Regions from separate parts of the Bradyrhizobium sp. S3.7.6 genome, predicted to be linked through region 1. Evidence: riboswitches for the same ligand, from Rfam matches in the RefSeq annotation. Region 1 holds a riboswitch; each other region holds the start of a gene.

Evidence for each region. Region 1 has a riboswitch for cobalamin ahead of ACVJ5M_RS23370 (ribonucleoside-diphosphate reductase subunit alpha). Riboswitches for the same ligand answer to the same signal wherever they lie in the genome.
Region 2: it holds a riboswitch for cobalamin, as region 1 does, so the genes downstream of both, ACVJ5M_RS34950 (TonB-dependent receptor plug domain-containing protein) here and ACVJ5M_RS23370 (ribonucleoside-diphosphate reductase subunit alpha) in region 1, are expected to answer to the same signal.
Region 3: it holds a riboswitch for cobalamin, as region 1 does, so the genes downstream of both, ACVJ5M_RS33620 (DUF1636 domain-containing protein) here and ACVJ5M_RS23370 (ribonucleoside-diphosphate reductase subunit alpha) in region 1, are expected to answer to the same signal.
Region 4: it holds a riboswitch for cobalamin, as region 1 does, so the genes downstream of both, ACVJ5M_RS33535 (TonB-dependent receptor) here and ACVJ5M_RS23370 (ribonucleoside-diphosphate reductase subunit alpha) in region 1, are expected to answer to the same signal.

Annotation. Positions count from the first base shown of each region.
Region 1 covers NZ_JBSSEQ010000001.1:4,834,458-4,842,353, reverse strand. The annotation lists gene ACVJ5M_RS23380 (GNAT family N-acetyltransferase) at 1-46, opposite strand, end outside; gene ACVJ5M_RS23375 (ribonucleotide-diphosphate reductase subunit beta) at 122-1,276, opposite strand; gene ACVJ5M_RS23370 (ribonucleoside-diphosphate reductase subunit alpha) at 1,287-4,190, opposite strand; cobalamin riboswitch at 4,313-4,530, opposite strand; gene ACVJ5M_RS23365 (hypothetical protein) at 4,644-5,222, opposite strand; gene ACVJ5M_RS23360 (DUF6925 family protein) at 5,283-6,293, opposite strand; gene ACVJ5M_RS23355 (TonB-dependent receptor domain-containing protein) at 6,314-7,896, opposite strand, start outside.
Region 2 covers NZ_JBSSEQ010000001.1:7,186,718-7,194,613, reverse strand. The annotation lists gene ACVJ5M_RS34965 (Cj0069 family protein) at 1-857, opposite strand, end outside; gene ACVJ5M_RS34960 (GFA family protein) at 1,018-1,425, opposite strand; gene ACVJ5M_RS34955 (TonB-dependent receptor) at 1,564-2,670, opposite strand; gene ACVJ5M_RS34950 (TonB-dependent receptor plug domain-containing protein) at 2,752-3,912, opposite strand; cobalamin riboswitch at 4,113-4,320, opposite strand; gene ACVJ5M_RS34945 (hypothetical protein) at 4,552-4,917, shown strand; gene ACVJ5M_RS34940 (FixH family protein) at 5,020-5,412, shown strand; gene ACVJ5M_RS34935 (efflux RND transporter periplasmic adaptor subunit) at 5,497-6,930, shown strand; partial or broken gene ACVJ5M_RS34930 (efflux RND transporter permease subunit) at 6,927-7,896, shown strand, end outside.
Region 3 covers NZ_JBSSEQ010000001.1:6,871,126-6,879,021, reverse strand. The annotation lists gene cobS (adenosylcobinamide-GDP ribazoletransferase) at 1-189, opposite strand, end outside; gene cobU (bifunctional adenosylcobinamide kinase/adenosylcobinamide-phosphate guanylyltransferase) at 186-692, opposite strand; gene cbiB (adenosylcobinamide-phosphate synthase CbiB) at 814-1,755, shown strand; gene cobD (threonine-phosphate decarboxylase CobD) at 1,767-2,732, shown strand; gene ACVJ5M_RS33630 (cobyric acid synthase) at 2,721-4,169, opposite strand; gene cobO (cob(I)yrinic acid a,c-diamide adenosyltransferase) at 4,193-4,828, opposite strand; cobalamin riboswitch at 4,869-5,092, shown strand; gene ACVJ5M_RS33620 (DUF1636 domain-containing protein) at 5,189-5,563, shown strand; gene cobW (cobalamin biosynthesis protein CobW) at 5,560-6,609, shown strand; gene cobN (cobaltochelatase subunit CobN) at 6,609-7,896, shown strand, end outside.
Region 4 covers NZ_JBSSEQ010000001.1:6,852,008-6,859,903, forward strand. The annotation lists gene hydA (dihydropyrimidinase) at 1-331, opposite strand, end outside; gene ACVJ5M_RS33525 (maleate cis-trans isomerase family protein) at 343-1,083, opposite strand; gene ACVJ5M_RS33530 (PepSY domain-containing protein) at 1,205-2,626, opposite strand; gene ACVJ5M_RS33535 (TonB-dependent receptor) at 2,639-5,011, opposite strand; cobalamin riboswitch at 5,129-5,330, opposite strand; gene ACVJ5M_RS33540 (histidine phosphatase family protein) at 5,402-5,974, shown strand; gene cobT (nicotinate-nucleotide--dimethylbenzimidazole phosphoribosyltransferase) at 5,981-7,033, opposite strand; gene cobF (precorrin-6A synthase (deacetylating)) at 7,044-7,793, opposite strand; gene ACVJ5M_RS33555 (energy-coupling factor ABC transporter permease) at 7,842-7,896, opposite strand, start outside.

The DNA of each region.
Region 1 (7,896 bases):
AGTCGGCGACATAGGGCGCCGTCGGATCGTCTCGTCGGATCTCCACCTCATCCCCCTGCTGTCGCACGCGTGCCACCGTTTAAGCACAGGTGACACGCCCGCGGCATAACCATGATCGGTGCTATTCCCAAGTCAGCGCACCACCATTCTGGTATTCGATGACGCGGGTCTCGAAGAAGTTCTTCTCCTTCTTCAGATCCATTGCCTCGGACATCCACGGGAACGGGTTCTCGACCTCGGCGAACACCGGAGCGAGCCCGATCTGCGCACAGCGGCGGTTGGCGATGAAGTGCATGTACTGCTCGCACAGCGCCGCGTTGAGCCCAAGAAAGCCGCGCGGCATCGTATCGCGTCCGTAGGCGGCTTCCAGCTCGGCCGCATCACGGATCATGCCGCGAACCTCGTCCTGGAATGCCGCCGTCCACAGATGCGGGTTCTCGATCTTGATCTGGTTGATCACGTCGATGCCGAAGTTGAGATGGATACTCTCGTCGCGCAGGATGTATTGATACTGCTCGGCGATGCCGACCATCTTGTTGCGGCGGCCGAGCGACAGGATCTGCGCAAAGCCGGTGTAGAACCACATCCCCTCGAACACGACATAGAAGGCGACGAGATCGCGCAGGAAGGCGCGGTCGCTATCCGGCGTCCCCGTCTGGAACGACGGATCGTCCAGGTGCTGCGTGTGCTTGAGCGCCCAGGCCGCCTTGTCCGTGATCGACGGCACCTCGCGGTACATGTTGAACAGCTCGCCCTCGTCGAGGCCGAGGCTTTCGACGATATACTGGAAGGTGTGGGTGTGCACCGCCTCCTCGAAGGCCTGCCGAAGGAGGTACTGCCGGCACTCCGGATTGGTGAGGTGACGGTAGATCGCCAACACGATGTTGTTGGCGACGAGCGATTCAGAGGCTGCGAAGAAGCCGAGATTGCGCTTGATCGCGCGCCGCTCGTCCTCCGTTAGCCCGTCCCGCGACTTCCATAGCGCGATGTCGGCCTGCATCGAGACTTCGGTCGGCATCCAGTGATTGTTGCAGCCTGAAAGATACTTCTCCCAGGCCCATTTGTACTTCAGCGGAAGCAGCTGGTTGACGTCGGCGCGGCAGTTGATCATCTGCTTCTCGTCGACCGAGACGCGGCCGCCGGCGCGATCGATCGCACCTAAGCCGGTCGGGTCGGCCGGCTCGAGCTTGAGCTGGGTCTGCGGACGCAGTGCGGTGGCGAGACTTGAGACGGCCGGAGCGGCCGCTGTGGTTTCGGTATCGGACCAGTCAAGCATCGTCATCTCCTCACTGGCACGCTTCGCATTCGGGATCGTCGATCCGGCAGGCCTTGATGCCGTCGAGGTCCGGCACCGCAGAGGTCGGTATCATGATCGGCGCGTGCGACACCGCCACAGACGCGGACACCGCATTGAGCTTTCCGTCGGTGCCCTTCAACGTCGATTTCTCGACATGCGTGGCGCTGTGCGAGCGCAAATAGTAGGTCGTCTTCAAGCCGCGCCGCCAGGCCAGCCGGTAGAGCGCATCGAGCTTCTTGCCGGAGGGATTGGCGATGTAGAGGTTGAGCGACTGCGACTGGTCGATCCATTTCTGCCGGCGCGCGGCCGCCTCGATCAGCCAGGCGCTGTCGATCTCGAAGGCGGTGGCGTAGAGCGCCTTCAGATCGTCAGGAACGCGGTCGATCTGGCCGACGCTGCCGTCGAAATATTTGAGGTCGGAGACCATGACCTCGTCCCAAAGCCCCCTCGCCTTGAGGTCGCGGACCAGGAACTCGTTCACGACCGTGAAGTCGCCGGACATGTTCGATTTCACGAACAGGTTCTGATAGTTCGGCTCGATCGACTGCGAGACGCCGCAGATGTTGGAGATCGTCGCCGTTGGCGCGATCGCCATGACGTTCGAGTTGCGCATGCCGCTGGACGTGACCTTCTTGCGGAGGCGATCCCAGTCGAGTGTTGCGGAGCGATCGACGTCGAGACCACCGCGCGCGTCGGCGAGAAGCTGGATGGAGTCGAGCGGCAAGACGCCCTTCGACCACAGCGAGCCCTCGAAGCTCGGATAGCGTCCGCGCTCCGCGGCGAGATCGGACGACGCTTCGATCGCGTGGAACGAGATTGCTTCCATGCTGGTGTCGGCAAACATCACGGCAGTGTCGGACGCAGTTGGAATGCGCTGGACCTGAAGCGCTTCCTGAAATCCCATCAGGCCGAGCCCGACGGGACGATGACGCATGTTGGAGCGGCGCGCTTCGGGGATCGTGTAGAAATTGATGTCGATGACGTTGTCGAGCATCCGGACGGCGGTGGTCACCGTCCGCTTCAGCTTGGCCTGGTCGACACCATCGGGCCCGACATGGTTGAGCATGTTGATGGAGCCGAGATTGCAGACCGCGACCTCGTCGGCCGAGGTGTTGAGCGTGATCTCGGTGCAGAGGTTCGAGGAATGGATCACGCCCACGTGGCGTTGCGGCGAACGCAGATTGCAGGGGTCCTTGAAGGTGATCCAGGGATGACCGGTCTCGAACAGCATGGTCAGCATGCGACGCCAGAGGTCGCTCGCACGCACGGTCTTGAAGACGCGCATGCCGCCGGCTTTCGCCCTGGCCTCATAGGCCTCGTAAGCCGTCTTGAACGCCTCGCCATAGAGATCGTGCAAATCGGGCGTCTCGTCAGGCGAGAACAGCGTCCATTCGCCATCGGCATCGACGCGCTGCATGAACAGGTCCGGCACCCAATTGGCGGTGTTCATGTCGTGGGTGCGGCGGCGGTCGTCGCCGGTGTTCTTGCGCAGGTCGAGGAATTCCTCGATGTCGACGTGCCAGGTCTCCAGATAGGCGCAGACCGCGCCCTTGCGCTTGCCGCCCTGGTTGACGGCAATCGCGGTGTCGTTGGCAACCTTCAGGAACGGGATGATGCCCTGGCTCTCGCCGTTGGTGCCCTTGATGTGGGCGCCGAGACCACGCACCGGCGTCCAGTCGTTGCCAAGGCCGCCGGAATATTTTGCCAGCAGTGCGTTGTCCTTGATCGACTTGAAGATGCCGTCCAGGTCGTCGGACACCGTCGTGAGGAAGCAGGACGACAATTGCGGACGCAGCGTACCCGAATTGAACAGCGTCGGCGTCGAGGCCATGAAGTCAAACGATGACAGCAGATCGTAGAACTCGATCGACTTGGCCTCTCGGTCGATCTCGCGAACCGCAAGACCCATCGCTACGCGCATGAAGAAGGCCTGCGGCAATTCGATCCGCTTGCCTCGGACGTGCAGGAAGTAGCGGTCGTAGAGCGTCTGAAGCCCGAGGAACTGGAAGTTCAGGTCGCGCTCGGGCTTGAGTGCAGCCGCGATCCGGCCGAGGTCGAAGCGGGCCAGTTCAGGATCGAGCAGTTCGGCAGCGATGCCGGTCTTCAGATAGGCCGGGAAATATTCGACGTAGCGCATCGTCATGTCGGCCTGCGAGGCGGACGTCGGCACGCCATGGACGTAGGACAGCACCTCGCCGCGCAGCTTGTCCAGCAGCAGGCGCGCGCTGACATAGGCGTAGTTCGGCTCCTGCTCGACCAGCGTGCGCGCGGCCATGATCGAGGCCAGTGCCAGTTCGTCCTGGCTGATGCCGTCGTAGAGATTGCGGGTGGTCTCGGTGAGCACGGGTGCCGCGGAAACGCCGTCGAGGCCGGCGCAGGCTTCGCCGATAATCAGCGCGAGCCGCTTGGTGTCGAGACCAACGCGCGAACCGTCGGCGAGCGTGACATGAAGTGCCGGCGCGACAGCGGGCGTCGCTTCCGCGGCCGCCTCCTCGGCGCGCTGGCGCGACCGCTCCTCGCGGTACAGCACATAGGCGCGTGCGACCTTGTGGTGCTCGCTCCGCATCAAGGCGAGCTCGACCTGGTCCTGCACGTCCTCGATATGGAAGGTGCGTCCCTCGCCTGCCCGCCGCATCAACGCAGTGACGACTTCGGCCGTCAGCTGCTCCACGCTCTCATGGACGCGGCGCGAGGCGACCGCGCTGGTGCCTTCGACCGCAAGGAAAGCCTTGGTCATGGCGACCGCGATCTTGGCGGAATCGAACGGCGAGACCTTGCCGTTGCGACGGATGATCTGCATCGCCGGCTCGCTCGAAGCAAGCGCAAGCGATTGTGGACGCAAATGAACGATGGGTGCGGAAGCGGTGTCCGCGTCGTGCAGGTTCAGTGACATCAATGGGCCCCGTGATGCGCGCGTTGTGTTTGAACGGGGCTGTAAGGAAGGACGCTGCAGAAACGCCGGCGGCAGAGTTGCCGGGCGGTGCATGCAAGCGACCGCCGGACACCCCGCCCGTGGACGTTCAGATCGTCGCGGCAGGTCTCCTGGCTCGCAGGTCGTCGCCCACTTCCCGTCTTCCCGGCGCGAAAGGCACCAGTGACGATTGTTCGGAAGCAGCTCGCTGCTGACAGTTGCGGGGGCAGCGCCGGAATTCCACGCTCTCACGCGGTTCACCGGCTTCCCTCTTAGCCACTAAATCTTGCGATCCAGCGGAACCGTGACGCCCACATGTGGTGACATATGCAGCCGGGTGTCAACGATTCGTTGCGGGTCATGAGCCCTGTTCCCTGTGGAATGCGGGAATTCCCGCCGGGCTCGCGCAACCCTTGGGATGACGCACATCCAGCATTACGCGTTCCGCATCGCGCGCCCGAACGGATCGACCAGGCGGACGATCTCGCAGGCGGCGACGAGGCCGGCGAGCCAGACGGCGCTGGTCAGCCCGATGCGCGTCACGATGGCCGCAGTGAACGCGCCCTCTCCGCCAAGGAACGGCGTCGCGGCAAGCAGCGCGAGCTCATAGGCGGCGTAGGCGGCGACGAGCGCGATGGCCAGCATCAGCGGCGTGCGGCCCTGCGGCAGCAGGCGGAGAACGGTCGATGCCGCTGCCGTCGACAGCAACGCGGCAGCACCGATGACAAAGCCCCAGGCGATGGTGCTGCCATCGATGGGATAGTGCAGCACGCCGAAGCCGATGGTCTGGTTCACGAGCCAGGCGCCGGTGACGACGAGCAGCGCCGGACGCATCGGCAGCATCGCGGCGGCGACGACGGCGAACGCCGCAAACGGCGTCGCGCAGGCAAGCGCGAAGCTCGCGAGCGCGCATGACACCGTCAGCAGCGCAAAGCAGAACATCGGCGCAAGGCGCGAGGTGACCGGATGAAGGCGGAAACGGTCGGCGTGGGGCGGCAGGATGGTGACAGTCATGGAACGATCTCCTTATGGGATTTGTAGCACATTTTGTTGGAACGCGGCATCACGTCTGACTCAGTGAAGAGCCTCCATGGGATCTTCAGTCTCGGCTGGATCGCGACGGTCGTAGGCGGCAAGCCAGGCGGCGAGTGTCGCGGTGTGCGGCTCCATGGCCGCCAATTGGCGCAAGGCCACGCGAACAGTGGCGCGCGCCGTGCGATCGGGCGGAAGCGTCGCCATCTCAGGTCCCCGCCCCTTCTCGATCGCTTCGACCGCGGCCCTCTTGCACGCCGTCAGCTCCGGCAGCCCATAGAGTTCGAGCAGCGCCTGGAAGGCTGCGTGAAGATCCGGCCGAAAAGCGCGCTTGCGGCCGAGCTGATCGCGCAGCGGATGGGCCGGATAGAGATGCGCGCAGGGGATCCACCCCTCAGGCAGCGGCTCGGTGGCGGCATGGGTGCGGCGATGCGCGAGCAGCTTTGGCAGGACGTGGGTGTGCGGGCCGTCAGGGCTTCGCCCGCCCGGCGGCGGGATCGGCTGGAATACCTCGGCGCGCCCGATGCGGCTGATGAAGACGCGGTGCGGATTGGCGGCCAGAATGATCCGCATGGCGTCGCTTTCGGGCGCGAACACGGATTGGCCCGTGCGGCTCCTGAGCGCGGCGACGGCATCGGCATCGCTGACACGGATGCAAGCGTCGACCTGCAACGTTCCGAGGCCAAGGTCGAACAGGATGCCGCTGCGATCCCTCGTCAGGAGCGCCTCGACATCCGGGCCGAGCTCGGTCAGCACGGTACGACCGCTCATGGCGCTGGCTTCATGCGGGAGACACAGCGCGATGCGGTGGCTCCAGCTCTCCGTGGTCGGCGATTCCGATGCGATCAAGCGCAGGCCCGGGTGGAAGACAACGCGCATCCCACCCTTCTGCGTCACGACGCTGACCCCGTTGCGCGACTGCTCCATATCGAAGGCCTCACCGGGCTCGCGTGTGAACTCGGCAATGGCACCGAACGTGCCGACGCTCCAGCCGGCCTCAGCGTCGGCAAGCTGGCTTGCGATCAAGTCCATGAGCGGATCGGCCGTCGTCATGAGGCTCTTTCTCTCTCTCGCTATCTGACGTCGTAATTCGCCAGGCGAATGCCGCCATAGACGCCCAGTCCCGGCTGCAGAAAGCCGGTCGGATTTTGATAGTGCACATTGGCGAGATTATCGACCCGGCCAAACACCTTCACCTGGTCGGTGACCAGATATTCGGCTGCGACGTTGACGACGGTGTAGGCCGGAGCCAGCAGACGCGGAATGCTGAAGTCGCGGTTACCATCGACGAAACTCCCGACGTGCAACACGGTTGCGGAAAGTGTCAGTGGATCGATCGGATTCCAGATGACATTTGCGCTCCACTTCTCCTTCGGACGCCTCAGCAGCTCCAGTCCCGCCGTCGCATCGACCGCGCGGGTAAAAGTGTAGTCGGCACGAACGCGAAGCCGGTCCGTGATCGCAGCCGCGACGAAGCTCTCCGTGCCCTCCGTGATCGCCTTGCCGATATTGGTGTTGGTGCTCGTGAATGTCACGGGATCGAACGTGCTCTGGATCAGGTCCGTGATGTTGTTGCGGAAGTAGGTCGACCCGAAGCGAACGCGATCGCCAAACAAGGGTTGCTCGAAGCCGGCGTCGTACCCGACGCTTTCCTCCGGCCTGAGGTTGGGATTTGCAAAGAAGAAGAACGCGGGAAAGCTGACGTAAAGCTGGTTGAGCGTCGGCGCCTTGAACCCCGTGCCGTAGCTTCCCTTGAACTTCGTATCCGTGACCGGCACGATCACGGCAGACGCCAGACGAAAGGTCGGATGCTCTCCAAACCGCTCGTTGTCGTCCTGCCGGACATTGGCCGTGAAGAAGATGCGATCCCGGAACTGGGACTGCAGCTCCATATATCCGGCCTTGTTGACGTTTTGCGCCGAAACCGTCGCCGTTTGCAGTGTTTCGGTCTCATGCTCCGCGCCAATGATGACATTGTTGTTGGGCGCGAGCTGGGTCGTGGTGTGCCAATCATACTTGACGCGGTCGCCGGTCGTGATCGTGGCCATCGCGTCGCCGGGCGAGATGTTGTAGTTCCAGTGATTGGTGTAGTTGACGCCGAAATAGCTCTTCATCCGGTCGTCGAGAGCGGACCAGACCGCCTCCCCGCGCGTGAAGAGCTGGTGCACCGTCTGCGTGCTTTGCGCGGCCGCGGGAAAGCTCGCGGATGTGACGGGATCGAAGGTGTCTCCGGTAAAGCGCAGGGTGGCGTCGGTGTACCGCGCCACGCTATTGAGCGTCAGGTTTTCGCTCAATTCGACGCCAAGCTTCGTCGAATAGGTCATATTGTCGTAATAGTTGCCGATCGCCTTCTGCCCCGGCGGCAGCAATTCGACCGGTGTCACCGGCACGTCGTTCGCGTGGAAATGCGCAACGTTGAAGGCATAGTTGAAGTGGTCCTGTGAACCGCTCAGGCCTGCGGTCTGGTTGAACGTTCCGAACGAGCCTCCCTCGACCGAGCCGGTCGCGCGGGCGGGACCGTCACCCTTCTTCGTCACGATGGAGATCACGCCACCCAGCGCGTCTGCGCCGTAGAGACCGCCCTGCGGACCGCGCAGGACTTCGATCTGCTGAATGTCGGAGGTGAGCAACTGGCCGAAATCAAACGAACGGTTCG
Region 2 (7,896 bases), 2.4 Mb from region 1:
TGCGGCGTCCATTCGTCCTCCATCGATCTTCGGAGCGCCTGGAATTGCGGAGCATCGGGTCCGTGCATGATCCGTGGGCCCGGCTGCGCCTCAGGTGCGTCGGGGCCTTCCGGCGGCGGGATCAGCGCCTTGATCAATTGATGCCCGAAGCCCACGACCTCAGCGCCGCTCATGTAGCAGCGGATCATGCCGTCGGGCAGGCGGGGTTGGAACGCCTGGTCGATGATGCAGCCGCCCCATCCGAAATACGGTTCGCAGCGGGCGAGCAAGGCATCGAGCGGCATGTCCTCGGGTAGACTGCCGCGTTGGGCATGCAGCACGCGAACCATGGCGTCCGCGTTGGGCAGGGCCTCCACCTTCCACACCCCTTGGCCACCATTGCCGCGATTTTGCTTGAGCACGCGCGGACCGTTCGCCTGAAGGCGCGAAGGAAATTCGGCGCGGAAGCTTGCGGCGGTGTCATAGCGATGCGTGTCGGCTCCCCAGCCGAGATGACGCGTTCGGTAGAGCACGTCCTTGACGCCCATCTTCAGGATCACGTCGGGATGTGCGCTCACCCATGGCCCTTGCGCCGCAACGTCGCGAAGCAGCGGGTCGAGGGCCTCGCGCGTCTTGCCCTGATGGATCGGATCGACCCAGACGAGCACGCCATCGACGGCGAGCAGTTGATCGCGGACGGCGTCGGCGAAGATCTCGTCGTAGATCACCGGCCGGGCTTCGATGCCGACCGCGGCGAGTGCTTCGAAAACGCGGACGAAGCGGCTGTTTTGTGCCGTCGTGTCCCGGCGCGCGGCAGCGTCGCCGCGGGAGAGGATGGCAACGGTAGGGCGGAGAGGAGGGTGGCGTTCGGTATCCATGCGCAAGCTCCACGAATGGCGTGCTGCGCAGAGCTTGGACCGAGGTCTCACGGGGAGTCTGCTTCGTCCCCACGCCGATCAATCTACGTGAGATCGTCCGGCCGTTGCAAGATGGTGTTTGTGCGGTTCCATCCAGACGGCGAACGCTTCGCGCGCGCCGCTACGGTGGCGGAGGATAGCGGTCGAATGTCGGCAGTTCGTGCGCGCGCTCCATCCATCGAAGGCGCTCTGCGACCTGGATGTGCATCGTCGCCGGTACGGCATCGGGATCGTCGTAGGTCGCGCTCTGGACGTCGATGACCCCGGGTAACATGTCGGCATTGACATAAAACAGGCCGGTTCCGCAGTCGCCGCAAAAGTGCCGCCAGGCATGTTCCGAGGAGTGATACACCTTGGGCTCGCCCTTGGTCACCTTGACGGCATCGTCCGCGTACATCGTCCAGCCGACGACGGGAGCGCCCGCGTGAAGCCTGCAATCGCGGCAGTGACACAGCGCGTGCACGATCGCTTCGCCCTCGACCTGATAGCGGATTGCGCCACAGTGACAACCGCCGGTGATGGTGCTCATGCGTTCCTCCCGATGGAAGCGAGGTTTCGTTGATCGATAGCTCTCGAGACCCGCGGCTTCAACGGCGCAATCGATTTGCGATTGCGTCCTACTGTCGCGTGACACCTCCCGCCACGGCGCGGACGAGGTGATCCGCGACTACCACTTGAACGAAGCCGCGACCTCGTAGCTGCGCGGCGCGCCCAGGATGATCTGGTCGGTGTAACCCGGATCGCCCCAGGCCGCGTAGAGCTTGTTGGTCAGGTTCCTCACGCGAAAGCTGATCCGGGTCTGGTCGACGCCCGGGAAATAGGCTTTTGGAATATCGACGAACGCGTATGCGTCGAAGATCGTGTAGGCGTCCATCGTGACCAGATTGTCCTGGAAGTTGAAGCGGTCGCCGACGTGACGGACGAGGCCGCCGATCTCCACCGGCAGCTTCGTGTCGAAGCGATAGGAGGCGCCGGCGTTGGCGATGAAGTTGGGAACGTTGGGCGGCGTCTTGCCCGAATAGGACTGGAAGTCGCCATTGCCGTCGACATAGGTGAAGTCGATGAAGCGCGACTGCACGAAGGCGACGTTGCCCCATAGTTTCAGGCCCGCGACCGGATTGACCGCGGCGGCAATCTCGACGCCCTTGGAGGCCATCTTGCCGGCGACGTTGAAGAGGATGCCGCTTTCGGGGACGTAGACGTTCTTGCGCTCGATGTCGAAGGCCGAGAGCGTGGCCTCCGCGCGCTTGTCGGCCGACAGCAGCTTCACGCCGGTCTCGTAGGTTCGCGACGTCGTGAGCAGCAGCGGCGTCGTGGGCCTGAGGATGAAGATGTTCGCGACCGTCGGGTCCGCCGCCGTCGCGTACTGGCCGTAAAGCATCACGCCGGGCGCGATGTCCCAGGTGTAGCCGATGCGTCCGGTGACCGGATTGAACGTCTTCGAGAAAGGATAGCTGGCTTTCAGGAGGCCAGTCTCGTCGAAGCGGGTCCGCGACAGCTCGATATTCTCAAAACGGATGCCGCCGATCAGCGCGAAGGTCGAGGTCAGCTTGAGCCGGTCCTCGAACGACAGCGAGGTGGTGTCGAGATGGGTGTAGATCTTCTCGTCGCTGCGCGGGCCGTAGAGGCCGCGGTCCGGATTGAGGAGATCGACGTAGTCATTGAAGAACAACGTGTCCTGCGAGACGTTGAACTGGTTGCTGCTCGCCGCCACGGTGGCGACGAAGCGATTGTCCATTCCGGCGACGTTGGAATTGACGGTGAGGTCGGTGATGTTGCCGTAGAGCCGCTGCGCGTGATCGAGCGCCAGGCGCTCGCGGTAGATGCTCTGCGCGCCTGCGAAATTGCCTACGGTCTAGTCGAACGACGAGATCTCGTTGTTGAACCAGTGCCGGTGGGCGTCATAGCCGTAGACTTGGCTTTTCAGCGAGATGTTGTTGGTGATGTCCCATTGAAAGCCGCTGCGCAGCCAGAGCTCGTTGGCGCCGCTGTGATTGTCGAGCACGTTGTAGTTCGTGGTCAGCGTGCGCGCGTCGATGGTGACCGGGACCGGCGTGCCGCCGCCGAGGTAATAGTTGCTCCAGACGCCGGACACGATGCCGTACGTCGGCACGATGCCCGGCGCGTTCGCCGGCACCAGCGGCGTCCCCCAGTAGAAGCGGTCGTTGTCCTGCCTGTATTCGGTTGCGCCCCAGATCTTCAGGTTCTCGTTGACGCGATAGTTCAGCTGGCCCGAGACGTTGCTGAGCTTCGAATAGGTGTCGTCGATAAAGCCCTTGTTGTTGAAATGGCTGATATCGAAGCGGTAGTCGAGGCCGTTGATCAGCGTGCTGCCGCCCGATCCGTAACCGGCGCGATAGCCGTTGAAGGAATCGTAGGAGGTGAAGGCGTCGTTGACGATTGGTCCGGTGTGCGGCGCCTTGTTCACGTAGTTGATGGCGCCGCCGGTCGCACCGAGGCCCGCCACCAGCGAGTCCGGTCCCTTGATGATCTCGACCTGCTGGAGGCCAGCCACGTCCATGGGACGGCCGGTCATGGTCGACGGCCCGATCGGGATGCCGTTGTAGAGCGTGGAGATCTGGTCGCCGGAAAAGCCACGCATCGAGAAGATGGCGGGCGCGCCGGGCGCATCGCCGCCGGTGACGCCGACTGCAGCCTTGGCGACGTCGGTCGTGGTCCGGATGCCCAGGTCCTGCATCGTCCGCTGACTGATGACCTCGACGGTCGCCGGCATCTCGCGCGCCGTGATGCCGAGCCGGGAGCCGACATCGGTGACGGCTGCCGTGTTGAGCGGCGTCTGCACCGGGCCGCTCGGAGCTTGCGTGGCCGGAACGGCGACAGCAGGGGCGCCACGATTGCGTCCCGCGGCGCGCCGGGCGGCGCGCTGCTTCTGAGTGCCGGGGCTGACGGCAGGAGCCTGTCGCGGCGCAGGCGGCGACACGATCACCGGGCCGACCTCCCGGGAGCGGTTGTCCTGCGCCGCGCTTTGCGCGAGCGCCGCGGACGACAAGGACACCGACGAGAGCAGAGTAATCAGGAAAGCACGCGATAACGCTGGCCTTGCGCCAGCACGGAAATGAAAATGTTGCACAACAACGCTCTGCGGCGACGCAAACAAACCGTCACCGCGGTTGCCTTAGTCATCCACCTTCGCCCCAGGCGGCGGATGCACCGGCTACTTGTCCGACATCAGGGCACCCCGCCCAATGCGTTCGCGCGTGACCATGGCTGGCAGCAGGTTTCCTGGCTCGCGGGTCATCGCCTTCGACCACCTTCCCAGAGGCCCAAGCGGGGCTCCAGTGGTTTGTTTGGTCGTCGACTATCCGCCTACAGTTGCGGGGGCAGCCGCGGAATTGCCCACTGAGGTGGACGCACCGCATTCCCTTGAAGAGTCCTTGCGGACACTACCGATCACGAAACTGGCATCAGGGGATGAGCGCGTCAACATCCGCGCGGGCTGCTGGACGGGCTGGTCGGTCGATGGTGGCCTTGTGTTGCTGTTTTGCACGATAGTCCGAAGGACCGCGTCGAAACGTCCAACCCGGCCTCCGGACCAGCCTGGGTAACGAACGCTTGACCACGATCAATGACTGCCTTTGGTGCCCGAATATGCTACTGAGGCCGAGTTCCGGCCTGACAAAGTAAGTCGATATTGATGCAGTTCGTCCGTACCATCCTGGCAGTCGCCATCGCCATATCCTTGGCGATGCTGCCGGTTGGCGCGTCCGCGGCGAACCTCGCAATGTCGTCGGATGGCATGCAGACGGCCATGCACATGAGCGGCGACGCCGACATGTCGATGGACGATTGTTGTCCCGACATGAAGGGAACAGGCTCCCATAGCGGCGGCTACAAGTGCGGGATGGGCTTCTGCTGCGTCGGTGGGATCATCGCGCTCGGTGATGTCAGGCCCGTGGCGTTCGAGCGTCTCGCCGTCATGGCCAGCACGTTGGCTATTCCCCCGGATCAGGTCGTTTCCTTCCGCGGCGGCAGTCCTCCTTTCCGACCTCCTCGAATCTGATCTCGCAAAGCCCGAGACGCGAGCGGCATGCCTGCTCGCGACGACGACTGACGTGCGCGCTTCACGCGCCACGGCGAAAGATCAATTCATGAGGACAAGACAATGCTTTCCAAAATCCGCACCGCGGCTCTCGCCGCCACCCTTTCGCTTGCCGCTTCAGCCGCGATGGCGGGCGCGGGCGACTACGCCTTCGAGCCCGTCACTCCGCAGATGAGGAAGGGCGAAGACGTCACGCTCGCCGTTCGCCTGACGAACAAGCAGTCCGGCAAGCCGATACCGGACGCAGTCATCTTCAAGACCCGCCTCGACATGGCCCCGGACGGGATGGCCGAGATGGAATCGGCGGTCGCGCCGCTGCCGTCCAGGGAGCCTGGTGTGTACGCCTTCAAGACGGACCTGCCGATGGCTGGCCGCTACCAGATGACGCTGTCCGTGAAGGTGCAGGGCGAACCGGAGACCGTCACCGGCAAGGTGATCGTCACGGCGGTCAAGTGAGCGTTCGGGCGCTGCCCGGCAGCGCCCGACATTCCCCCTTTTCCTTCACACGGACGCGCGCTCCCGGGTGCGCGGATACACGACATGAAAACGCTGCGTCTCCTGACGGCACTTGCGCTGGGCGGCGGCCTGGTCCTGGCCGGCTACTACTGGCATTCGAACGGTGCGGGCTGGCTCGCTGAGGCCGACATATCATCGGCTGCGGCCGCCGCGGAGCGAACTCCGCTCTACTACCGCGATCCAAGCGGCGCGTCGCTCTGGTCTGCGGGTCCGAAGAAGGACGACCGCGGGCGGGACTATCTGCCGGTCTACGACGACGATGGAGCGGCCGTCGCGCCGGCGCTACCGAAGGCGCAAGCGGCTTCGCCGCGAAAAATCCTCTACTACCGCAATCCGATGGGGCTGCCCGACACGTCGCCCGTCCCAAAGAAGGATCCGATGGGGATGGACTATGTCGCCGTTTACGAAGGCGACGACACCGACGACGGCACGGTGAAGCTGTCGCCCGGCAAGATCCAGCGCGCGGGCGTGAAGTCCGAGCCCGTCACGCGGCGCTCGATCCGGGTCTCGGTGAAGGCGCCCGGCACGATCCAGCTCGATGAACGCCGCGTGTCGGTGATCGCGATGCGCGCCGAAAGCTTCGTGCAGAAGGTCGCCGACGTGACCACCGGCACGCGCGTGAAGGCCGGCCAGCCGCTGATGGAAATCTACAGTTCGGCGGTGGCGTCCGCAGCGGCGGAATATCTTGCGACGATCACCTCCAAGACGGTCGGCGGTGTCGAGATGTACGGCCGCGGCTCGCGACAGCGGCTGGTCAATCTCGACGTTCCCGAGTCCGTCATTGCGGAGATGGACAAGACGCACACCGCGCCCGTCGCCATACGCTGGTCTGCGCCGCGCGACGGGGTCGTGCTCGAACGCAATGCGATCGAAGGGATGCGGGCCAATCCCGGCGACGTTCTGTTCCGGATCGCGGACACCTCGGTGGTCTGGGCGCTGGTCGACGTGGCCGAGCGCGATCTCGGCAACATCGCGGTGGGGCAGTCAGTCGCGGTGCGCGCGCGCAGTTTCCCCGGCCGGACCTTCACCGGGACCATCGCCGTCGTCTATCCGCAGGTGAACCGCGACACGCGCACCGTTCGCATCAGGATCGAGCTCGCCAATCCGGACGCGGTGCTGCTGCCCGACATGTACGTCGATGCCGACATCGACACGGCCGATGCCGCGCCCGTCCTGGCGATACAGGACAGCGCGGTGCTCGACACCGGCAGCCGGCAGGCCGTGCTCGTCGACAAGGGGGAAGGGCGTTTCGAGCCGCGGGAAGTCAAGCTCGGCCGTCGCGGCGGCGGCTATGTCGAGGTGCGCCATGGTCTCGCGGACGGCGAGGCGGTGGTGACCTCCGCCAACTTCCTGATCGATGCGGAAAGCAACCTGAAGGCCGCGCTGAAGGGGTTTGGCGAGGCGGCATCCCAGGCCACCGACGCCGGCCCTGGCAATGCAACGGGAGATCACAAATGATCGCCCGCATCATCGCCTGGTCGGCGCGCAATCTGCTGCTCGTGCTGTTCGGCGCCGGCTTCGCGGCCGCCGCCGGCCTCTATGCCCTGGTTCACCTTCCGCTGGATGCGATCCCGGACCTCTCGGATACGCAGGTCATCGTCTACACCGAGTATCCCGGCCAGGCGCCGCAGGTGATCGAGGATCAGGTCACCTATCCGCTGACGACGGCGATGCTCACCGTGCCGAAATCGAAGGTCGTACGCGGCTTCTCGTTCTTCGGCGTCTCCTTCGTCTATGTGATCTTCGAGGACGGCACCGACATCTATTGGGCGCGGTCGCGCGTCATGGAATTCCTGAACGGCGCGGCGTCCAGGCTTCCCGCCGGCGTCACCCCGACCATCGGGCCCGACGCGACCGGCGTCGGCTGGGTCTACCAATACGCCGTCATATCGAAGGAATTGAACCTGGCGGACACGCGCACGATCCAGGACTGGAATCTGAAGTTCGCGCTGGCCAAGGCCGAAGGCGTCGCCGAGGTCGCCAGCGTCGGCGGCTTCGTCAAGCAGTACAACGTGGTCCTCGACCCGCAGCGGATGCGCGACCGCGGCATCAGCATGCAAAAAATACGTGAGGCGATCCGCGCCAGCAACGCCGACGTCGGCGGCCGCACCGTCGAGCTCTCCGAGTTCGAATACGTCATCCGCGGCAAGGGCTACATCAAGAGCATCAACGATCTCGGCAACATCGTGCTGAAGACGAGCAACGGCACGCCGGTGCTGCTGCGGGACGTCGCCAACGTCGAGCTCGGGCCCGACGAGCGGCGCGGCATCGCCGAATTGAACGGCGAGGGCGAGGTCGCAAGCGGCATCGTGCTGCAGCGGTTCGGCGTCAACGCCCTCGACGTCATCGAAAACGTCAAGAAGCGCTTCAGGGAGATCGCGAGCAGCCTGCCGAAATCGGTCGAGATCGTGCCGGTCTACGACC
Region 3 (7,896 bases), 2.0 Mb from region 1:
GGAGACCTTGTAGACCAAGGCGCCCGCGAGGCCGACCAGCAGCCCCGCGACGGGGAGTGCCCAGGTTGCGCGCGCGACGGCGCCGTCAGCCGCGGACTTCGACGATGCGACGGGGAGGATCGTCACGAACGATGCCGCCATCCTGAGATCGGCGATAATCTCTTTGAAAAGCTCGGCGCGCGGCATCATTTCAGTTTCATCGGCAGGCCGGCCACGACGAACTCGACTTCGTCGGAAACCGCCGCGATGACCTGGTTCATGATTCCGGCGGCGTCGCGATAGCTGCGCGCCAGCGCGTTGTCGGGGACGATACCGAGGCCGACCTCGTTGGTGACGAAAATGACGGGGCTCTTCTGGCCGCCCATGAAAGCGGCGAGCTTCATGAGTTCGTGTTCCCAGTCACGCCCCGCATGCATGATGTTGGAGAGCCACAAGGTCAGGCAATCCACCAGCCTTGGGCCGGCGCCATCGGTCTCGATCAGAGCTTGCAGGAGATCGAGTGGTACCTCTCGCTCGATCCAGTCGACGGCCGCGCGCTTGGCTCGATGCTTGGCGATGCGCACCTCCATTTCGGCATCGAGCGCCTCGGCCGTCGCGATGTAGATGGGCTGGCCCGGAAAGCTGCGCGCGCGCTTTTCCGCGTGGGCGCTCTTGCCCGATCGTGCTCCGCCGGTGATCAAGATGACGGCCATAAAGGTCTCCTGTGGGCCTGACTAATCACCAATCGCGGCCAAAGACAAAGCCGAAATCAGGCGGCCGGGGGCTTGCGCTCCGCCTTCGCTTTGCGCAACAGGGGCGGGACAGGAGGTGGGCGTGGGTTTTGCAGGGGCGATGGCGGTGGCGATGGCGGTGGATGCCCTGCTGGGCTGGCCGTCGTGGCTGTTCGCGCGGATCGGCCATCCCGTGACCTGGCTGGGCCGGCTGATCGGCGCCATCGACGCCGCCTGGAATCGCGATTCCGATCCGCCGGCATTTCGCCGTGCTGCGGGCGTGGCTGGAGCGCTTCTGGTGATTGCGATCTCGGTCGCAATCGGCTGGGTACTTCAGTCCTTGCTCCCCTGGGGATGGATGGAGATCATACTCGTGGGTGTGCTGGCCTGGCCGCTGGTCGCCTTGCGCTCGCTCCATGATCATGTCGCTGCCGTCGCGAAGCCGTTGCTGGCCGGCGACATCGCTGCTGCGCGCGATGCGGTTTCGCGCATCGTCGGACGCGATCCCGCAACGCTCGACGAAGCCGGCATCGCGCGCGCGGCTATCGAGAGCCTTGCGGAAAACGCCTCCGACGGCATCGTGGCGCCGGTGTTCTGGGGCGCGCTGTTCGGACTGCCCGGCATTTTGGGCTACAAGGCGATCAACACGCTGGACTCCATGATCGGCCATCGCAACGAGCGCCACGAAGCTTTTGGCTGGGCCGCGGCACGGATCGACGATGTCGCAAACTTCATTCCGGCGCGGCTGACCGGCTTTCTGTTCGTCCTGTTGGCGTCGCGGCGCTCGGAGGCGCTGTCGTGCATGACGCGCGATGCCCGCCGTCACCGCTCGCCCAATGCCGGCTGGCCGGAAGCGGCCATGGCCGGGGGGCTTGGCGTGCGGCTCAGCGGCCCCCGCATCTATCACGGCAGCATCACCAACGAACCCTGGCTCAACGATGGCGCGCGCGATCCGCTTGCCGCGGACATCAGCCGGGGGTTGACGATCTACCGCCGCGCCATGCTGCTGCTCGCCGGCATCCTTGCGATCCTGGCCTTCGCGTGAAAGAACGGGGCATGCGCGAGCACGGTGGAAATCTCGATCTGGCCCAGCAGCGATTTGGCGGGCGCGCGGAGGACTGGATCGATCTGTCGACCGGGATCAACCGCCTGCCTTATCCCGTGGGCGAGGTGAGCGCGCGCGCGTGGAACGCGCTGCCGTCGCGGGCCGAGATCGAGAGCCTGCATCAGGCCGCGCAGCACGCTTACGGCACAAGCGCGCCGCTCGTCGCGATGGGTGGTGCGCAGGCCGCCATTCAATTGCTGCCGCAACTGGCGCCAGCCGGCCGCGCGCGCATCCTTGCGCCGACCTACAATGAATATGCCGGGGTCTTGTCGATTGCGGGTTGGGATGTCCAGGAGGTCGGCGAGCTCGACGCGCTGGCGGGCGCGGATCTCGCCGTCGTCGTCAATCCCAACAATCCCGATGGCCGGCGTTTTGCGCCAAAGGATTTGCTGGCGCTGCTGCCGCGCGTCGGCCGTCTCGTCATCGACGAGAGTTTTGCCGATGCTGCCCCGCAGCTGTCGCTCGCATCCGAGGCGGATCGGCCTGGACTGCTGGTCCTGCGCTCCTTCGGCAAATTCTATGGTCTTGCCGGCCTGAGGCTTGGGTTTGCGCTCGGCAATGCGGCCGACATCGCCAAGCTCGCGGCGGCGTCAGGTCCGTGGCCGGTGTCGGGAGCGGCGATCGCGATCGGCTGCCGCGCCTTGCGTGACGACGCCTGGGCCGAGGCGACGTCAGCGCGGCTCGCACGCGACTGTGCCCGCCTCGACGACATCGTGCAGTCGCAAGGCTGGCGGCTCGTCGGTGGTGCGCCGCTGTTTCGTCTCTACGAGACGCCTGATGCGCTTGCTGCGCAGGAGAAACTGGCGCGTAGCCAAATCTGGTCGCGCGTATTCGCGAAAGAGCCGGCATGGCTGCGCCTCGGGCTTCCCGGCAGCGAAGCCGAATGGACGCGCCTTGCCGAGGCGCTAGCGCGCTAGCGCGAGCAGGCCGCCGACGTCGAGATGCTGTTCGATGTGATCGGCGAGGGCATCGAGCGCGCTCTCAACCCTGCTGTGATAAGGCTCGTCGCCTGCCGGAATGTCGAGCTTTGCGAGATACGCCTTGCGGAAATCGTCCGACGTGAACAGGCCGTGCAAATAGCTGCCCTGCACGCGGCCATCGCGCGAGATCGCGCCCTCCGGCTCCCCATTCAGTTTCGCAAACGGGCGCGCGCGATCCGGTCCGTCGGTGCGGCCGATGTGGATTTCGTAGGCGTCGATCGGCTGGTCCGTGGCGGCATGCACGGCCGCGACGCGCGTCAGCGTCTTCTGCGGGCTCATCATTGTGGCGACGTCCAGAAGTCCGAGACCCGGCGTATCGCCTGCGGGACCTTCGATGCCGTCAGGGTCGGCGACGCTGCGCCCGAGCATCTGATAGCCGCCGCAGAGGCCAAGCACATGGCCGCCGCGGCGATGATGCGCCAGGAGATCGATGTCCCAGCCCTGCGCGCGCAGGAAGGCGAGATCGCCGCGGGTGGATTTCGAGCCGGGGATGATGACGAGGCGGACGTCGCCGGGGATGGCTTCGCCCGGCCGCACCATCACGAGATCGACGCCAGGTTCGAGTTTCAGCGGATCAAGATCATCGAAATTGGCGATCCGCGACAGCGCGAGGCAGGCGATCTTGCACTGGCCTGGCTTGCGCGCGTCGCTCAGCCCCAGCGCATCCTCGGCCGGCAGCTCGCCGGCGCGCGCGAACCAGGGCAGTACGCCGAGGCCGCGCCACGCGGTCTTCTGCTCGATCAGCTTGTAGCCGTCGTCGAACAGCGAGGGGTCGCCGCGGAACTTGTTGATGACGAAACCCTCGATCATCGCGGCATCGTCGGGGTCGATCACCGTCTTGATGCCGACGAGCTGGGCGATGACGCCGCCGCGGTCGATGTCGCCGACCAGCACGACGGGCACGTCGGCCTTGCGCGCAAAGCCCATATTGGCGATGTCGGCCTTGCGCAGGTTGACCTCGGCCGGGCTGCCGGCGCCTTCGACCAGGACCAGATCGGCGCGCGCTTTCAGCCTCTCGAAACTTTCCAGCACCGCGCCCATCAGCGACGGTTTCATCGCCGCATATTCGCGCGCCCGCGCGGCCGCGATGCGCTTTCCCTGCACGATCACCTGCGCGCCGACGTCGGTCTCGGGCTTGAGCAGCACCGGATTCATGTCGGTGTGCGGCTCGACACCGGCGGCGAGCGCCTGCAGAGCCTGCGCGCGGCCGATCTCGCCGCCGTCGACGGTCACGGCCGCGTTGTTCGACATGTTCTGCGGCTTGAAGGGCAGCACGCGCAGGCCGCGCCGCGTGAAGGCGCGGGCGAGGCCGGCGACGATGAGCGACTTGCCCACGTCCGAGCCGGCCCCCTGGATCATCAATGCGCGCGCCATGGTGTTTTCAGAATCTGGCGTCGTCAGAACTCGACGCCGGCTTGCGCCTTGATGCCGGAGCGGAAGGGGTGCTTGACCAGCGTCATCTCGGTGACGAGATCGGCGATCTCGATCAGCTCGTCCTTGGCATTGCGCCCGGTGAGCACGACATGCGTCATCGGCGGCTTGTGCGTTTTCAGGAAGTCGACGACCTCGGCGATGTCGAGATAGTCGTAGCGCAGCGCGATGTTGATCTCGTCGAGCACGACCATGCGCAGATTGGAATCTGATATCAGCTCCTTGGCCTTCGCCCAGCCGGCCTGCGCCGCGGCGATGTCGCGGGCGCGGTCCTGCGTCTCCCAGGTGAAACCTTCGCCCATCGCATGGAACTGGCAGAGCTCGCCGAAATGGCCGGTGAGCAGGCGCCGCTCGCCGGTGTCCCAGGCGCCCTTGATGAACTGCACGACCGCGCAGGGGAAGCCATGGGCGACACAGCGGACGATCATGCCGAAAGCGGAGGAGGACTTGCCCTTGCCGGCGCCGGTGTGGACGATGATGAGGCCCTTCTCGCCGCTCTTGGTCGCCATGATCTTGTCGCGGGCGACCTTGATTTTCGCCATTTTCGCGGCGTGGCGGGCGTCGGTTTCCTCGGCCGTTTGGGTATCCGGTTCAGGCGTCATCTGACAGGGTCCTTCGGCTTGACAAGAGGCGGCCGGGGGCAAATGGTGGCCCGGCGTTGGTTCCTGTCCTATGACAGGCGAAGAGGGAATGCGATAGGGTCCGAATCGACAAGATTCGGCTCCAAACTGCAGCCGCCCCCGCGACCGTGACCGGAGAGATGCCCGAGGCCACTGATCCCCCGCAGGGGATCGGGAAGGCGGGGATCGAAGGGCCAAAAGCCCTGCTCCGCAAGCCGGGAGACCTGCCAGCGCGGACGAGTTTTGGACCGGCGGACGGGGTGTTCCGCGACGGGGAAACGGACCTTCGGGGGAATGGTCCGTGTGCCTCTTCGCCTCCCGCTGTTTATCCTGGAAGAGGCGATGACCGTCACACTTCACGTCTGTATTACCTGCCGTGCCGGCCAGACGCTCGACGAGGGTGAGACGACGCCCGGCAAGCGCCTGCATGGTGCGATCCTCGACGCCGGCGCGCCTGAGGGCGTCAATGTGGTTCCCGTTGAATGCCTGTCGGCATGCAGCCAGGGTTGCTCGGTTGCGCTCAGCGCGCCCGGCCGCTGGTCCTATGTCTATGGCCGTCTGTCAGAGGCCCATGCGAGCGACGTGGTCGCGGGTGCTGCGGCCTATGCCGCCGCGCCCGATGGCCTCGTGCCCTGGCGCAGCCGTCCCGAAATCTTCCGCAAGCAGTCGCTTGCCCGCATTCCCCCCATTGCCGTGTTGCCGGAGGCCGCCGAATGAACTCGCTCGCAAAAGTCCCTGTGACGGTGGTCACCGGTTTTCTCGGCTCAGGCAAGACGACGCTGATCCAGCATCTGCTCGCAAACCCTGACGGCAAGAAGCTCGCGGTGCTCGTCAACGAGTTCGGCAGCGAGGGCGTCGACGGCGAGATCCTGAAATCCTGCGCCGATGCCAACTGCCCGGAGGAGAACATCGTCGAGCTCGCCAATGGCTGCATCTGCTGCACCGTTGCGGACGATTTCATTCCGACCATGGAAAAGCTCTTGGCGCGGCCGGTGCGGCCCGATCACATCCTGATCGAGACCTCGGGCCTGGCGCTGCCGAAGCCGCTGTTGAAGGCGTTCGACTGGCCGGAGATCCGCTCGCGGATCACGGTCGACGGCGTGATTGCGCTCGCCGATGCCGAGGCTGTCGCCGCCGGCCGTTTTGCGCCGGACCCGGCTGCGGTGGAAGCGCAGCGCGCGGCGGATGGAAATCTCGATCACGAGACGCCGCTGTCGGAAGTGTTCGAGGACCAGATCGCCTGCGCCGACATCGTGCTGCTGACCAAGGCTGATCTTGCGGGGCCCGCAGGGATCGAAGCCGCCAAAGCCGCCATCACCGCGGAGATGCCGCGCCGCGTGCCGATGCTATCCGTCACCGATGGCGCGATCGATGCGCGTGTCATCCTTGGCCTCGGCGCTGCCGCAGAGAACGATCTCGCCGCGCGCCCCTCGCATCACGACGGCGAGGAGGATCACGAGCACGACGATTTCGCCTCCGTCGTGATCGATCTTCCGGAGGTTACCGACATCGAAGCATTGGTCGCATCGGTGCAGCGTCTTTCGCGCGAGCAGAACGTGCTGCGCGTCAAGGGCTATATCGCGGTCGCGGGCAAGCCGATGCGCCTGTTGCTGCAAGCGGTCGGCGAGCGCGTGCGCCACCAGTTCGACAAGCCCTGGGGCGCAGCTCTCAGGCAGTCGAAGCTCGTCGTGATCGGCGAGCACGGCGATATCGACGAGGCCGCGATCAAGGTCGGACTTGGGCTTTCAGGATCTGGTATCTGATGCACGTCGTCTTCCGCGAGAGCCGCGGTCTCGAGGAGACTGCGACGCCAAGGGACATCGGCCAGGACCCGGCCGATCTCGTGGTGCTCTCGTACTCGGATTCCGACCTTGCCGCGTTCGCGGCCGGCTGGCGGCGCGGCCGCAACAGCCTGCCGTCGCTGCGGCTCGCCAATCTCGCGGAGCTGCGTCATCCGTTGTCGGTCGACACCTATGTCGAGCGCACGCTGTCGCAGGCACGCGGCATCCTGGTGCGCCTGATCGGCGGTGAATCCTATTGGCCGTACGGGCTCGCGGCCCTGCAGCAGCTGGCGAAGGACCGCAATATCGTGCTGGCCGTGCTGCCGGCCGACGGCCGCGACGACACGCGGCTCGATGCCTACTCGACCCTGCCGGTTTCGACGCTGCGCCGGCTCAAGGTGCTCTGTGACACCGGCGGTCCTGTTGCAGCGCAGGCCGCGATCGCGCAGCTCGCGTTGGCCTCGGGCCTTTACGCAGGCCCGGTCGTCGGCGAGATGAACCTGCCTGAGATGGGCTTTTACGATCCCGCGCGTGGCGTCATTGCTGCGCCGATGGCAGGCGAGGGAAAGCCGCTCGCGTTCGTGACCTTCTATCGCTCCTATCTCACCGCCGCGGATACCGGGCCGGTCGACGCCCTGATCGCGGCGCTGCGCGAGCGCGGCTTTGACGCGTACGGCGCGTTCGTCACCTCGCTGAAGGCTCCGGGCGTTGCGGACTGGCTGCGGACCTATTTCGCGACGAATCCTCCGGCCGCGATCGTCAACGCGACGGCGTTCTCGGCGATGGGCGACGACGGCACGACACCGTTCGATGCTGCATCATGTCCCGTCTTCCAGGTCGCGCTCTCATCGGCACGGCGCGAAGACTGGGCGGAGTCGCTGCGCGGCCTGTCGCCCGGCGATCTCGCGATGCATGTGGTGCTGCCGGAGGTCGACGGCCGCCTGTTCGCGGGCGTGGTGAGTTTCAAATCGGCCGCGGAGCGTGATCCCGATCTGCAATTTTCGCATCTGGCGCACCGGCCCGACGAGGAGCGCGTCAAGGCCGTCGCCGCGCGCGTTGCGGCCTGGCGGCGCCTCGCGGCGACGCCAGCCGCCGAGAAGCGGGTGGCGCTCGTGCTCTCGAACTACCCGGGCCGTCCGCATCAGATCGCGCATGCCGTCGGGCTCGATGCGCTGGCGTCGGTGGAGGCATTGCTGTCTGACCTGACAGAGGCCGGCTTCGATGTTGTGCCGGTCTCCGCACTTGGCGAAACGTTGCTGAAGCAGCAAC
Region 4 (7,896 bases), 2.0 Mb from region 1:
AGTTCTCGACGCAGGTGCGCAGCGACGTCCCCTTCTCCTGGAGCGCGAAGGGCAGCACCATGGTGTTGCCGCCGGCCGCCGCCGCGCGCGTTGCCGAAGCAAAATCGTCGGCCATCACGACGTCGGGTCCGGAGGCCTGGGAGATGTGGACGTGGCTGTCGATCCCGCCCGGCAGCGCCAGCAGACCCGTCGCGTCGATCTCGCGCGCCGCACCTTCAATGCGGTCGGCGATGCTGACGATGCGCCCGTCGCGAATGCCGATATCGGCGCGAAACTCGTCGCTGGCCGTCACGATGGTGCCGCCGCGAATGGCGAGATCGAGCTGCGTCACAGGTGTCTCCGTCACTTGATGATCGCTGATGTCTGGAAGATCCGGCCCCACGCCGCAAGGGCCGCGATGTCGCCACCGGCGAGCTCGAGCGTCCGCCACAGCGTGACCGCGACCGAGTCCAGCACGGCGATGCCCAACTCCCGTTCGAGTGCGGCAGCCAGCGCGGCGCCGTCGAGATTGGTGCAGAGAATGACGACGGCATCGGCACCGTCCGCCGCGACCGCGCGGATCATGTCGGCGATCGTCGCGGGCGTGACCTCACCGAAGGAAAAATTATCGCGCAGGCCGAGATGCCGCTCGGCGTGAGGGGCGATCCCCTCCTCGGCCCAGCCATCGCCGATCCGCCGTTGCACGTCGTCCGTATAGGGTGAGACCAGGCCGACACGTCCGGCGCCGAGCGCGCGGACCGCGTCGATGCAGGCGAGCGTGGAGGTCGTCGCCGGGACATGGGTCCGCGCCGCGATCGCTTCGCACAGGCTCCGATCGCGGTCGATACCGAGCCAGCTTGCCGATGTGCCGTTCCAGGCAATGGCATCGACCTTGGCGTCCGCCAACAGATCCGCCACCGGCAGCATCACCGAGGCATCGAACTGGTTCAGCGCCGCGGCATCGAGCGCGATCTCGGTAACGCGGAAGCGCGAAAAATGAGCGGTGACGCCGGCCACGCCATGCAGCATGGAATTGGTGACGGGCTCCAGCACCGAGTTTGACGACGGGGTCATCATGCCGAGGCGCTTGCGCTGAATTGACATCGATCACGATCGCCCCATTGAGAGAGCGCACCGCTGCGCCCCCTCGGACGATCATCCGCGCCTGCCATCGCCCGCGCAACCCGCAATTTGCATGGCGCATATGATTTGCTCGATACGCAGCTCAAGCCGCGAACGTCGACCGCAAGCGCCGCCAGCCGATCACGATGCCGGTGACGGAAAATGCCAGCCCGAGCAAGCAGAGCCCGACGACCATGATATCGCGCAGACGCGGATGCGCCATGAGAACGGGAAAATCGAGCGTGTGAAGCGCGCCATAGAACCAGCGATAGGCCCGCCGCGAGGCATCCAGTCTTTGCAGCACGCGGCCGTCGGCACCGTCGATGTCGAACCAGAGGTCGCCGCATCGGGAGCGATAGACGGGCGCTCCGGGGACAGCCGAGTGCGCGGGATAGTCGTCATTGTCGGCAAGAACGGACGGGGCGCCACAGTCCGGCGCAAGGCGCGTCGTCAGGTCATGGACATCCTTCTCGCCGAGGAATGCCACCGGCCCGCTGCGGCTCGCCTCCGCCGTTTTGGTCAAGGTCTGACTGGCGAGGCCGATCCGGTCGCGCCGGTAGACGACACCGCTGACGGCGAACCATTCGACTTCGCGAGCCGACGGCTGACCGACCGGAGAGGCCGTCGTCCAGTCAGGCGTGGCATACACCACGCCCGCTTCGGTCGGGGTCAGCTCCCCACGCGAGAACAGCCGGCCGTGATCCATCGAGAGCCAGCCACTGAAACTCCAGGTCAGCACGAAAACGGTCGCGACGAGACCAATGATGTGATGCAGTGCGTGCCACCCGCGATAAGGCGACGAGACCCGACGCCCTCGAATCCTGATCCTGGTAATTCCGAGCACCGCGCCGAGCGTCGCGGCGATAAAAGCCACCAGCGACAATGTCGAGACCACCTGATCCCAAAGGGACCAGTTGCTCCTCAGGACCGTCGGATAGATCCAGTGCAGGACGCTGCCGGCCCAATTCCACCCGCGCTCGCTGCGGGTCGTATCCAGCACGACTTCGCCGGTGCGCGAGGAGACATAGGCCTCGGTTCCGGCCGCATCGCCAAGAGCGACGCGCAACAGAGGCCGGTGTCGATCAAAGCCGTTGGGTACGCTCCATTGATCATAATCCGCGCCCGAAATCATCGCCGCCCGCGCGGCATCGAGCCCGCGTTGCCGGGCATGATCCCGCGCGATACCGACCGCGACGTCGGCGGACGTCACCGATGCATCCCGTCCGTCGGAGGCATGGACCGCGCCCACACGCGACCGGTCCGACACGACATAGACCGGCCCGTCGCTCCGCTGGACCAGGCGAACGCGCGTGGCGTCCGCGATCTCGCTCGCGGCGACGGCATCCGCGACCGTAATCCTCACCTCTCCGCGATCAACCGGCGTAAGTCCGGAAAAGCGCTCCGCCTCCGTCAATGACGGAAACGGGACAAAGTGCATCACGATTCCGCTCGCGAACCACATCGCGAACAGCAGGCAGAACGCGATCCCGAGCCAGCGATGCAGCAGCACGATCGCGTTCATCATGTGGTCAGCGCCCTACCATTTGAACGCGGCCGAGAGCTCATAGGTCCTGGGCGCACCGAGCAGGATCTGGTCGGGATAGAACGGATCGCCCCAGATCGCGTAGCGCTTGTCGGTGATGTTGCGCACGCGGAAGCCCAGACGGGCCTGGTCGACCGCGTTGAACACCGTCTTCGGGATGTCGACGAAGGCGTAGACGTCGGCGACGGTGTAGGCCTTCATCGTCACGACGTTGGCATCGGTGTTGTAGCGGTCGCCGACATAGCGGCCCGTGATGCCGAGCTCCACCGGCCAGGGCGTGAAGAACCGGTACGACGCACCGGCATTGGCCACGACACGCGGCACGTTCGGCGGCGTGTTGCCGGAGAACGAACCACCGGCAAAATTGTAGTCGGCATAGCGTGCATCGACATAAGCGATGTTGCCCCAGAGCCGCAGGGGATCGATCGGGCGTACGGCCGCGGCGAGCTCGACGCCCTTCGACTCCTGCCGGCCTGCGATGTTGAGCTGCATGCCGCCGGCCGCTGCATAGACGTTCTTGCGCAGGATGTCGTAGGCCGAGAACGACCACTCCGCCCTGTTGTCCCAGAACAGGTGCTTGACGCCGGTCTCATAGGTGCGCGCGGTGGTCAGGTCGAGCGGCTGGGTCGGGCCGAGCAGGAAGATGTTGTTGGCCGAGATATCGGCGCCGGTCGCATACTGGCTGAAGAAGGTCAGGCCCGGAACGGCCTCCCAAGTGTAGCCGATACGCCCCGTCGTCGGGACCCAGGACGTCGAGAACGGGAAGTTCGCCTTTTCCAGCCCGGCGGAGTCGGTCGAGTTGCGGTCAAGCCCGATATGCTCGACGCGCAGGCCGCCGACCAGCGCGAAGGTTCGCGTGAGCTTCAGCCGGTCCTCGAACGACAGCGCTTCGTTGTCGATGCGCGCGGTCTGTTGCTGCGTCGTGAGCAGGCCGTAAAGGCCACGGTCGGGATTGACGAGCGAGACGTAATCGTCCGGGAAGTTGGCCGCGCCTGGCCTGACGAAATCGAGATAGCTGGACGAAAGTGTCGTGACCAGGCGGTTGTCGAAGCCTGCGATATTAGCGTCCCAAATCAGGTCGGTAATGTTGCCGACAAGGCGTTGGCTATGTGCAACATAGAAGCGCTCGCGATCGACCATGTTCGAGTTGGGCAGGCCCGTACTGGCATTGAAAGCCTCGATCTCGTTGTTGAACCAGGTACGCTCCGCGCCATAGGCATAGGCTTGGCTTTTCAGCGTCAGGTCAGGCGCCAGCTTCAGTTCGAAGCCGCCGCGCAGCCACACCTCTTGTGCCACGTTGCGGTTGTCGAGAACGTTGTAATTGGTGTTGAAGGTACGATCGTCGATCGTGATCGCACCGAGCTTCGTTTTGTTGAAGTTCGAGACGTAATTGCCCGAAACAATGCCGCTCGTCGCATGCGAGCCGCTGAAGGCGATCGGTACCAGCGGTGCGCCCCAATAGGCCTTCGAGCGATCTTCCCGGTACTCGATCGCGCCCCACATCTTGAGGCTGTCGGAGATGCGGTAATTGAGCTGGCCAGACACATCCAACGTCTTGGTATTGGTGTCGTCGGCAAAGCCATTGAGCGAGGCGCGGCTGATGTCGAAGCGGTAGTCGAGCCCCTGCACGTTAGTGCTGCCGCCCGAGCCGTAATGGACGCCGAACGAGTTGAGCGAATCCCAGGAAAAGTCAGCTTCATTCCGGATCGGCCCGGTGTGTGGCTGCTTCGTGATCAAGTTGATTGCGCCACCGGCGGCACCTTCGCCCGACATCAGCGAGGCCGGACCTTTCAAAAATTCCACGGCTGCGAGATTGGCCGTATCCGTGATCCGCGAGGTCATGTTCTGCGGACCGATCTTGATGCCGTTGTAGAGCATGTTGATCTGGCTGTTGGTGAAGCCACGCATGGAGAAAGCCGCGGGCTCGGCCGGATTGTCGCCGGAGGTGACACCGACCGCGCCCTGCGCAACCTCCGACACGGTGCGATAGCCCTGCTCCCGCATGGTCGCGGCCGAGATGACTTCGACGGTCGCGGGTGTCTCCTGCACGGTCAGGCCGAGGCGCGAGGCGCTCTCGGCAACCACATTGGTGTTGAGCGGCGTCTGCGCCGCCGCGGTCGGCACGACGGGCTTGGCCGCGGCCGATGCGGCCGCTGGCCTGCGCGATGCTGCGCGGCGTGGGCTCTGCGCGTCCCGGGCCGCCGGCTTTGCCGGTTTGCGGGATTGGGCGGGCGACACCTCGACCGGCGGCAGCGGCTCGCGGGCCTGCTGCGCCACGGCGGCAGGCAGATCGAGGGTGGCAAATGACGTAAGCGCGGCGGAAGCGAGCAGGAAGCAACGCGGTCGTACAAGACGAATGGAAGACACAGTTCGGGACCTCGGTGTGACGTCAGTGGCACGTCACCGCGAACCAAGGTCCCATCTTCCGGCTTATGAGCCTTCCGATGAAGCCGAATGTCTGTACTCCCCGACCGACATCTTCGCGTGTGACCACGGCTGACGGCAGGTCTCCTGGCTCGCGGGTCAGTACCTTGCATCGCCTTCCCGGGACCGAGATACCCAGTGGCTCGTGACGCAAGATTCGCCGCTTACAGTTGCGGGGGCAGCCGCGGCATTGGGGACAAAATCCCCGCACCGCATTCCCTTTTCATCCCCACTCGGGGAAACCGTCAAAGCCATCTAGGATTACCGACAAGACAGAGTCAATGTGCCGGTGCGACGTTATTACCACAGCGACCAACTTCCCTGGAGATAGGCATGGAAGGCGAGACCTTCCTCTGGCTGATACGGCATGCGCCCGTCGACGGCGCCAAAGGGACGATCCACGCAGCCGACGCGCCCGCCGATCTCGGCGATCGCGTGCAGCTGGAGGCGTTGCGGCAGAGGCTTCCGCCAGATGCTGCGAGCTTGGCGAGCCCGGCGCGACGTACGGTTGAGACGGCGCGCGCGCTGGGACTCGAACCCGCGTTGGTGCCCGAATTCAGTGAGCAGGATTTTGGCGACTGGACCGGCCTGCGGCATGACGAGCTCGCGGCGACCGGCGGCGAGGCCTATGCGCAGTTCTGGAGCAATCCGGCGCGCGGCCGGCCGCCGGGCGGCGAAAGTTTTGAGGATCAGGTCGCGCGCGTCCGGCTGGGTCTCGCGCAAATCGGCGCCGGCTCAGCAACGCTCGTCGTGCACTCCGGCACGATCCGCGCCGCACTCTGCATTGCTCTGGATCTGACACCACAAGCGGCCCTGCGCTTCGTGATCGATCCGTTGTCACTGACCCGGATCGACCGGCTCGCCACCGGCTGGCGCGTCGTCGCGGTCAATCAGCGCGCGGCTTGAGCTGGATCAGGCCGGGCGATCCGGCACGTTGGCCTGCGCGAAGGTCGCCATGCCGTTGTGAAGGCTGCACGCGAGCCGCACCAGCGGCAGCGCGATGGCGGCACCCGATCCTTCGCCGAGCCTGAGATCGAGGCTGATCAACGGCTGCACGTTCAGCGCGCGCAGCACCAGCCGATGCCCCTGCTCCGCCGATTGATGCGACGGCAGCAGGAATGGCTGGCACGACGGGTTCAGCCGCACCGCCGCCAACGCGGCCACGGATACGATGAAGCCATCGATCAACACGGGAATGCGGGCTTGTGCAGCCGCAATGATGGCGCCGCAGATCGCCGAGATTTCGAGGCCGCCGACGGCGCACAGGATCTTTTCCGGCGAAGCACCTGCAACGCCATGCCGCACGATCGCAGCGTCGATCACGCGCGCCTTGTGCGCACGGCCGGCCGCATCGACGCCGGTACCGCTGCCCGCGATCTCCTCGGCACTGATGCCAAGCAGGCTCGCCGCAATCGCCGCCGACGTCGTGGTATTGCCGATGCCCATCTCGCCGAAGATCAGGAGATCGGGCCTGCCGGCGTCTGCGCGCGCGACTGCGCGCTGACCGGCTTCGAAGGCGAATGCCAGCTCCGTGGGGGTGAGCGCGGCTTCCACGCTGAAGTCGCGCGTGCCGCTGCGCGGCTTGTCGGTGACGATTCCTGCCATCTCCTCCTGTGCCAGCGTACCGGCGTCGACGACCTCAAGGTTTGAGCCAAGCTCACGCGCCAGCACCGAGATCGCGGCACCGCCCGAGGCAAAATTCGCCATCATCGCGATGGTCACTCCTTGCGGATAGGCCGACACGCCCTGCGCGACGATGCCGTGATCGCCGGCGAAGACGATGATCGGCACCCGCGCGGCACGCGGCTGCTCGGTCGCCTGCAGGCCCGCAAGCTCGACCGCAAGCTGCTCCAGCCGGCCGAGCGCGCCAGCCGGCTTCGTCAGTTGCGCCTGACGCGCGAGCGCCGCCTCGCGATGGACAGCGGAGACATCGGGGCATTTCCGGGTGACCCATTCAGGGAGCATGCTGCCTCGCTTACGGCCTGCGCTTGAGAATGTAGCTGTCCATGATCCAGCCGTGCCGCTCGCGCGCATCCTGTCGCGCGGCGATGATGTGCGGGCCGATCTCGGCCAGAACGCCCGACATGACGATCTGATCGGGCATGCCGAGATAAGCGCCCCACCAGATGTGCAGCCCCGCAGGATCGAGCGACTGGAACGCCGTGCCGCCGTCGAGCATCACCACCACGGTATCGACGCCTTGCGGCCAGCCGCCCTCGCGCAAGCGGCGCCCCGTCGTGACGAGGAAGGGTTCGCCGATGTCGTTGAGCGGCAGCGCATGCGCCGCGCACAGCGCCTGGATCGAGGTGATGCCGGGCACAACTTCGATATCAGGCAAGGGATCGAGCCGCCGCGCAATGCGCAGCGAGGAATCGTAGAGCGAAGGATCGCCCCAGATCAGCAGCGCGACCTTGCCATCATCACCGAGATGGCTGGCGATCGTCTGCGACCAGGCCGCGGCCACGGCCTCGTGCCAATCGTCCACGCCCTTGTGATAATCCGCTTCACCGGCATCGCGCACGGGAAGATCGAACTCGGCAATGCGCGTCGTTTGATTGGTGAGCACATCCGCGCAGATCGTCCGCCTGAGATCTGCGAGATCGGACTTCGCCGTCCCCTTGCGCGGGATCAGGATGAGATCGGCCGCGTTGATGGCTTGAACGGCGGCGCGCGTGAGCTGCTCGGGATCGCCGCAACCGATGCCTATCAGGGAGAGCGTGAGCATCGTGAGTGCGAAGGGCGGCCATCACGGCCGCCCGTTCGCTTGTCTCTCTCAAGCCGCGTTATGCAAACGCGGGGTAACGAGGCCGGGCGCGGTGACGCCGCGC